DNA from 2 places in the Paenibacillus sp. J22P51 genome. Region 1 is predicted to be linked to the other one. Evidence: riboswitches for the same ligand, from Rfam matches in the RefSeq annotation. Region 1 holds a riboswitch; the other holds the start of a gene.
What was found. A riboswitch is a leader RNA that binds a small molecule or an ion and turns the genes downstream of it on or off. The one in region 1 is predicted to bind cobalamin.

Region 1 (4,074 bases):
CCATTCTATTATACCATATAACATTTTCATTTCAAGCCAGCATTGTTCTTAGCTAGGATCGGGGCTAAATTGCTTCACAAATGCACTAAGCACATTATGCGCCCGCTTCCATTGCAACGTCATCGCATCCACGATTCCGTAGGTTTCTAGTAACTCATCTCGATCAACCGTACCAAACAATTTATCCTGCAAAATCGCATGCAGCGCGGAGGCCCACACGTCTACCGCACTTTCTTCTGTCCTAAGCAATTCTGTGTAAATCGATGTGCCATACGCATAGGCAAGAAACTCCTGCCAAGTCTGAGTTGCAAAGAATACAAAGTCAGGCTGGCTTATTTCACTAATGTCCCCGACTCTGCGAATCATATCACGAATTCGTAATGGAAAATCCTCCGCCGTCAGGGGGGTCTCCTCGATTTCTACGAGAACGGTTTTACCATTCTTGGGAAACTCAATGAAACCATGTTCCCCCATTTGTTTAAGCGTCTGAAGGGCTTTGAATTGCAGATGAGGATGTCTGGGCTTTTCGCAAAGCCAGGACTTCACGAATTGGCTCACCTCGGGCTGCTCGATATAAGCAAGCTGTTCCAAGGCACTAACTTGTCCCTCTAACGATCCTTCTTGGAGCATCGTTTGGAGTTTCATCACAAAAGCACCATCATCCGAAGCTGCCTTATCATGAATGTACTGCCGCAATAAGGCGGATTCTTCCTCAGAATCCTCTTCCTCTGTCTCTGTTGCTGGAAACATCGTTTCCGGAAACATGGTTAGCAGCCAGTGGCGCAACGCTTCCCATTGTTCGGATTTACTCGTATCGACATTGGGAAACTGCAAGAGGAATGTGAGCATCTCGAGTGCTTCTTTATATTGCTCGGAGCGCAACAGCTTCGTTAGCTCGTCTTCATAGAACTTCTCTGTTTTAGGAAAAAGAATGACATTATTGGGCGTAGGGTCTGACATAGGGATCACCTCTGTTCGTGGTCTCGCTTGTGACAGTTTACTCTATCACCCAAATGATTGCAAAAATAAATATTAAAAGAAGTGTTGACTTCCTACAAAACGATATGATATTATAACTCTTGCTTCGCCAAACGGATCACGTCCATGCGGTAAGAAGTGAGGTATGTCTCAGTAGCTCAGCTGGATAGAGCACACGCCTTCTAAGCGTGCGGTCGGGGGTTCGAATCCCTCCTGGGACGTTGATGTAAGAGGAAAGACCGCGAGAAATCGCGGTCTTTTTTTGTATCTTCGTAAGCAACGCCTGTTTTTCAACGAAGAATTCTGTAATGAAACGGAACCTGCGTAAACCTGTTACTTTTACTTGAGTTAGTCGATTTATTCGACTAATTCACTCTGTAGAGCCTCTGGTTCTCTTGCGTTAGTCGATTTATTCGACTAATTCACTCTGTAGGGCATCTGGTTCTCTTGCGTTAGTCGATTTATTCGACTAATTCACTCTGTAGGGCCTCTGGTTCTCTTGAGTTAGTCGATTTATTCGACTAATTCACTCTGTAGAGCCTCTGGTTCTCTTGCGTTAGTCGATTTATTCGACTAATTCACTCTGTAGGGCCTCTGGTTCTCTTGAATTAGTCGATTTTTTCGACTAACTCACTCTGTAGGGCCTCTGGTTCTCTCGAGTTAGTCGATTTATTCGACTAACTTCACCTGCAGCGCCGTCCGCTTGAGACAGACTTGTGCGTTTTTTAGTCAAACAGAGCCGTCTTTTCCTGTGAAACATCTTATATTTTTTATTAAAACAAAACTCTTTGCATACTCAAAGATTTCATGTATAGTATTCAACAATTGCATATTGTGGGAATAGGTGCTCTTGTTTAGCCTAATAAACGAGAGCTTAAAAGGGAAGTTCGGTGCAATACCGACGCGGTCCCGCCACTGTAACAGAGGAGTCGACGCTTAAGGTGCCACTGATCGAAAGATCGGGAAGGCTAGCGTTTGACGAGGATTCTGGAGCCAGGAGACCTGCCTAATTCTGACAGCACTGTTTTACCTACGGGAGATAGGGAGGTGTTAGAGATCATAAACACTGTATACACATACACAGGGTATCTTTAACCTTTTTTATTAAGGTTAGAGATGCCCTTTTTTGATTTTCCGAGATTCGTATGAAGCAAAATTTGAGGAGGATGACCCCCATGTGCGCACTGATAAATAGCAATTTAGGATATCCAAGAATTGGCGAGAACCGCGAGTGGAAGAAATCGCTGGAGGCCTACTGGGCCGGCAAGCTGGATGAGCGTGAGTTTACAAAGCAAATCGAAAACATCCGTCTTCAAAACCTAAGACTGCAGCAGCAAAAAGGCATAGACCTTATCCCTGTTGGTGATTTCAGCTTGTACGACCACGTGCTGGACACGTCCACCATGTTCGGACTAGTTCCAAAGCGTTTCCCTTATGAAGGCGGCGAAGTTTCACTTGCCACGTATTACGCAATGGCTCGCGGCAGCCAAGGGGCGACAGCTTGTGAAATGACCAAATGGTTCAACACCAATTATCATTATATCGTTCCTGAGTTACAGGATGCACAGCCAGTGCTCACGATCAACAAACCGCTTGAAGCCTACCGAGAAGCTAAGCAAAAGCTAGGCATTAACGGCAAGCCTGTTGTTCTTGGCTTATTTACCTTTCTCAAACTAGCAAAGGGGTACAAACCAGAAGAAATCGATAGTCTAATCGCGTTGTTTCTACCGCTCTATTCACGTATTTTGGCAGAGTTGGCGGAGGAAGGTGTGGAATGGGTACAGCTAGATGAGCCTATTCTCGTGCAGTCCCTAAGTCCAGAAGATATCGGACGCGTAAAGCATATCTACGCCACGCTTGCGGCAGCTGCTCCAGCACTTAAAATTATGGTTCAGACGTATTTTGACGCTATCGATCATTACCAGGATCTTGTATCTCTTCCCGTCCATGGAATCGGTTTAGATTTCATTCACGGCTTTGAATTGAACTGGAGCAGCCTTCAAACACACGGTTTCCCCGCGGATAAAGTACTTGGCGTCGGCCTTGTGGATGGACGTAATATTTGGCAGACGGATTTGAGTAAGCAGCTTTCTTTCCTTGCCCAGCTTGAAGCAATCGTTCCCTATGAGCGCATGATGCTGCAGCCCTCATCCAGCTTACTGCATGTTCCTGTTTCCACCCGTAATGAAAGTAAACTTGAGCCTGTATTACGGGATGCACTAGCATTCGCAGAAGAAAAGCTGACTGAGCTTGCCATCTTGACTAAAGCCATTCAACACGGCCAAGATTTCATTCAATTGCAATTAGACATAAATCAAACGGCCATAGCTAAGCTCAATGCCTCTATCTATCGGAATAAGGCCTCAGTCCAACAAGCGATCACGGATATCGGTCTACAGCCATCTCTTAGAAACAGCAGCTTCACGACACGCAGAGGTCTTCAAGCAGCGAAATGGCAGCTGCCCTTCCTGCCGACTACGACGATTGGATCCTTTCCGCAAACGGCTGAGGTCCGTAACGCTCGTAAAAATTGGCGCAGCGGCGAATGGAAGCCTGAGCAGTATGAATTATTCATTCAAGAGCAGATTACAGAGTGGATTAAACTCCAAGAGGAGCTTGGACTTGATGTGCTTGTACACGGGGAATTTGAGCGTACGGATATGGTTGAGTTTTTCGGTGAAAAGCTGGATGGCTTTGCCTTTACCTCAAACGGCTGGGTTCAATCCTACGGTTCACGCTGTGTGAAACCTCCTGTTATTTTCGGCGATGTGGAATTCGTGCAAGAGATGACGGTCACAGAAACGAAGTTTGCCCAATCACTCACTACGAAGCCGGTCAAAGGCATGCTAACAGGCCCCATTACGATTCTGAACTGGTCATTCGTACGCAGCGATATTTCCCGCGAACAGGTTGCGTATCAAATCGCATTGGCCCTGCGTCACGAATTAGAAGCCCTGGAGCAAGCAGGCATTGAAATGATTCAAGTGGATGAGCCTGCTCTACGAGAAGGTTTACCATTGAAGAAAAGAGATTGGCAAGCTTATCTTGACTGGGCTGTTCTGGCATTTCGATTGTCCACAGCAACAGTCGGTGATG
Region 2 (4,074 bases), on a different contig from region 1:
AAAATTCAAGTAGCTAGAGCAGAAATGGGCCGTCAATATGGCGAAGGTAACGGATATCATGCTGTTATTGTGAAGGAACTTCGTTCATTGATCGAGTCGTTCTAAGGGTGAGGGTGGCAACACGATGATCAACATTCAATCCTTCGTTCTAGGTCCGGTTCAGACGAACGCGTACTTACTGTCGAATCCAGAGACGAATCAAGGTATTATAATCGATCCAGGAATGAATCCCAAGTCGCTGATCAAAAAAATCGCCGACATGGATATCGTCGCGATTCTGCTGACACACGGGCATTTCGATCACATCGGTGGTGTAGATGAGATTCGTAAGCTCAAGGGCTGCCCCGTGTATATTCACGACCTGGAAGCCGATTGGCTGACGAATCCGAAGAAAAACGGCTCCGCACGCTGGCCTGATCTTGGCGCTCCGATTGTTACTGATCCTGCGGAATTCGCGCTGGATGAAGGACAAACGCTTGAGTTCCTGGGTATCCAGCTCAAGGTGTTCCATACTCCTGGCCACTCGCCAGGCAGTGTGAGCTTCTTGTATGATAAGCACCTCTTCAGCGGTGATGTATTGTTTAAATTATCGGTCGGTCGCACCGATCTTCTCGGTGGAGACAACAATACCCTGCTGGATTCCATTCAGGATAAGCTGTTTCTGCTGGATGACGATGTCATCGTCTATTCGGGCCATGGCGCGAAAACAACGATCGGTTTCGAACGTGAGAATAATCCATACGTGTAAGGCTAGTAGGACTGCTTCCTCTGATGAGGAGGCGGTCCTTTTTTGTGTTGTGCCGGGGCTGTAATGATGAAAAACACCGTTACAGCAAGGTGAGGCGCGAAAACTAGCTCTGTAGTGATGAAAAATACCGTTACAGTTGCGGAATCGAGGGGGATTCGTGATTATTCGTGCTGTAGTGATGAAAAACATCGTTACAGCAGGGTGTGGTGTGAAAATTAGCTCTGTAGTGATGAAAAACACCGTTACTGTTGAGGTGGTGCGATTAATAAATCGGCGGCAGTTGCCTAAGCTAGCTGCCTATGCCTAAAACGTATGTTGTTTCGCGCATATGCTCGTTCGCCCATGACACCCACCCAATTTATTAAGTAACTGGGTGTTTACCGTGTGCAACGTAGGTGGTTCCCCATAGACTGATGTTGTAAGCTATTCACCCAACTTCAACAATAACTTCCAAGTTAAACCGCAAGTTTGAAAGCCCATGTAAGGAAAATATGAAGGAGGTGCTCTCTCATGGAACATATAAAAGTTCCGAATTACCCAATGCAACCAATGCCAATGCCAATGCCAATGCCAATGCCAATGCCGACTCCGCTTCCAGCTCCTGCGCCTATTATGCAACAACCGATCCACCTGCACGCGTCCTACCAACAAACCGAATTTGTTTTCCCGAAACCAGTCCACACGCAAGCAGTTGCTTGTCCTCCGAAAAACAATTCGGCCGCTAGTATTCTTGTACTTTTCATTTTGTTAGTTATCATTACGCGTAGCATTTGTAAGTATTAATTTACGAATTGCACGGGTAAAAGAGGAAGGTAATCCCGCGGGACTTCGTGTCCTGGAGGGGTTGCCTTTTTTTGTTTGGTGAATGTTCAATCCTATGAAACTACTAGACAAATATAGGATTACCCGCTAGTATGAAGCCATATAACTACATAAATTGCGTGTAAGGTGCACTTCTTGATGTTTCTGTCGAAGGTGCTTAAAAGGGAAGTCAGGTGTAAAACCTGCGCGGTCCCGCCACTGTAAATGCGGAGTTACTTTTCTATCAGGCCACTGTCCCCGTCGGGGATGGGAAGGCGAAAAGTTTACGATGATGCATGAGCCAGGATACCTGCCTTATTTCGTTGTTGCTCTGATTCTCCGGGGGGTGGGAATTCAGTTAGCGTTCTGTAGCCAGTATGGCGCTACTATGTTTGTTTATTCATGAATTAAGAAGGCCACCCCGCCTGAGGGTTGGTCTTTTTTTGTTTTGGCGTGCGACAAATCTTAGGGAAGTAAGGGAGAGAAGTGGAGAGAATGTTTACGAAGTTACAACGCAAAATGATGTCGTCTATTTTAGCTACGCTAATGGTATTATCTGTTTTATTTACTGCCATAGCACCAGCTAATCAAGTTTTCGCTGCGAGTGAAAATCCAGTTTCCGTTTCACTTCGAGTGGAGGGGCCGCAGGGTCTTATCAAAGAGGGAATAGCCGAGGGCTCAACTGCCTTAGAGGCTTTAGTGGCTCAGACAGATATCACCCCTATTGTCTCGAGTTCATCCTATGGTTCCTATGTGACCGCAATTAATGGGATACAAGCTGCATCATACGGTGGTTACGATGGATGGAACTATGCCATTAAACGTCAAGGTCAGTGGATTATTCCTGATGTAGGTATAGACCAGTATGCCTTGGAGAGCAATGATCAGGTAATTGTCTATTACGGTGATCTCAATACGCAACTATTGAAGTCGATCACCATTTCGTCAACCCCCGTTAGTGCGAACGCCCCCTTTTCCGTAACGGTAACGAAAACAACCTATGACTGGCTCAACACAGGGTTTATAGACTCTGCAGCTGAGGGGTTGAAGGTAAAAGTTGGTGCTGCCGAAAAGTTCACAAATGCTAGTGGTGTAGCTGTGTTTGACCAAGGTGTAGCCGCTGGAAATTATACCGTGGAAGTTACCAATTATCGTTCCGATGGTGCCCCTGGTGTTGTCAGAGGTACGCAGCCATTGATTGTGGAAGCTGAACCAAAGCCAGAGCCTACCCCCATAGGCCATGTAACGGCTTCTGTTGAGAAATTTACGATAGGACAGGGCTTTTATCAGGAACCCATCAATTTTCCCTTATACGAAGGTGATAATGGCGCAGCTGTAATCACTCGTGTATTGGGTGAAGGTAACTATCAAACCTATGGCAGTATTGAAGATTCCTTCTATTTATCTAAAGTTAAGGATAATACGACGGCTATACAGGTACCTACGTTTATTCAAGATCAAATCAACTTAAATAGCGATCATATTGGTTTAAAGCTGGACGATCACTGGCTCGGTGAATTTGACTATACGTCCATGTCAGGTTGGATGTATGTTGTTAATAATACAATGCCTGATGTGGGTGCGTCTCAGTATATCCCCCATGATGGAGATGTCTTTCGAATTGAGTTTTCCCTTTATGGGTGGGGAGCTGATCTTGGAGCCAACGAATGGCGCTATCTTCCAAACCCAGCGAATAAAGATGCTCTGCTTGCTAGAGTAGCAGGAATTAATAGCGATCCGAATAAAGTAACTATTTTGGCGGATAAAGCTGTTCGATTAGCGTATGATCACGCGTATACCGTGCTTTCAAATCTTGAGAGTACGCAAGCAAGTGTTGACAGCGCGCTCGCCAGCCTGAATAAGTCATTTGAAAAAGATGCGGAAAAGCCTAGCCTTACGGTATCAGGTATATCGAATAACCAAGAAGTATCTGAGGCGAATTTAAGTGTTGGTGTAGTTGTGACGGATAATACCCCTGAGGGTATTACATCGGAAGTGAAGTTGAACGGAACAGTCATTTCTAAAACAGACGGACTCTATGCGCTTGTGCTTAATTTGGGAGCCAACACGGTTGTTGTGAAAGCAACGGACTCATCCGGCAATACCAATGAGCAAACATTTGTCATTACTTATAAAATCGACATTAAAAAAGCAGCAAAAGATCACCTGAATAAAAGCCTAGCTTATCTATTACGAACGGTAGACAAACCTGCATTTGGCACGTTGGGTGGAGAATGGTCTGTCCTTTCCTTGGCAAGAGGTAACTACACGGTACCCGAGGGGTATTGCCAATCGTATTACAATAACGTAGTCACCGAAGTTACTCGCTTAATGACTTTAAATAATGGTGTACTGGATAAAACAAAGGGTACAGAGCATTCCAGAGCGATGCTAGGACTTGCTTCTATTGGCAAAGATCCAACAAAAGTGGGGAGCTATGACCTGACGTCTGCGCTCTCCGATTACGATTATGTTATTAAACAAGGGATAAATGGTCCCATCTTTGCACTATTAGCTTTTGATGC

Region 2: another riboswitch for cobalamin. It lies ahead of AC58QC_RS11110 (S-layer homology domain-containing protein); the one in region 1 lies ahead of metE (5-methyltetrahydropteroyltriglutamate--homocysteine S-methyltransferase).

The regions. Positions count from the first base shown of each region.
Region 1 covers NZ_JCAUAZ010000002.1:63,744-67,817, reverse strand. The annotation lists gene AC58QC_RS05095 (hypothetical protein) at 49-960, opposite strand; tRNA gene AC58QC_RS05090 (tRNA-Arg) at 1,126-1,199, shown strand; cobalamin riboswitch at 1,804-2,003, shown strand; gene metE (5-methyltetrahydropteroyltriglutamate--homocysteine S-methyltransferase) at 2,154-4,074, shown strand, end outside.
Region 2 covers NZ_JCAUAZ010000004.1:29,713-33,786, forward strand. The annotation lists gene AC58QC_RS11090 (thioredoxin family protein) at 1-105, shown strand, start outside; gene AC58QC_RS11095 (MBL fold metallo-hydrolase) at 125-748, shown strand; gene AC58QC_RS11100 (hypothetical protein) at 906-1,055, shown strand; gene AC58QC_RS11105 (hypothetical protein) at 1,259-1,531, shown strand; cobalamin riboswitch at 1,678-1,881, shown strand; gene AC58QC_RS11110 (S-layer homology domain-containing protein) at 2,045-4,074, shown strand, end outside.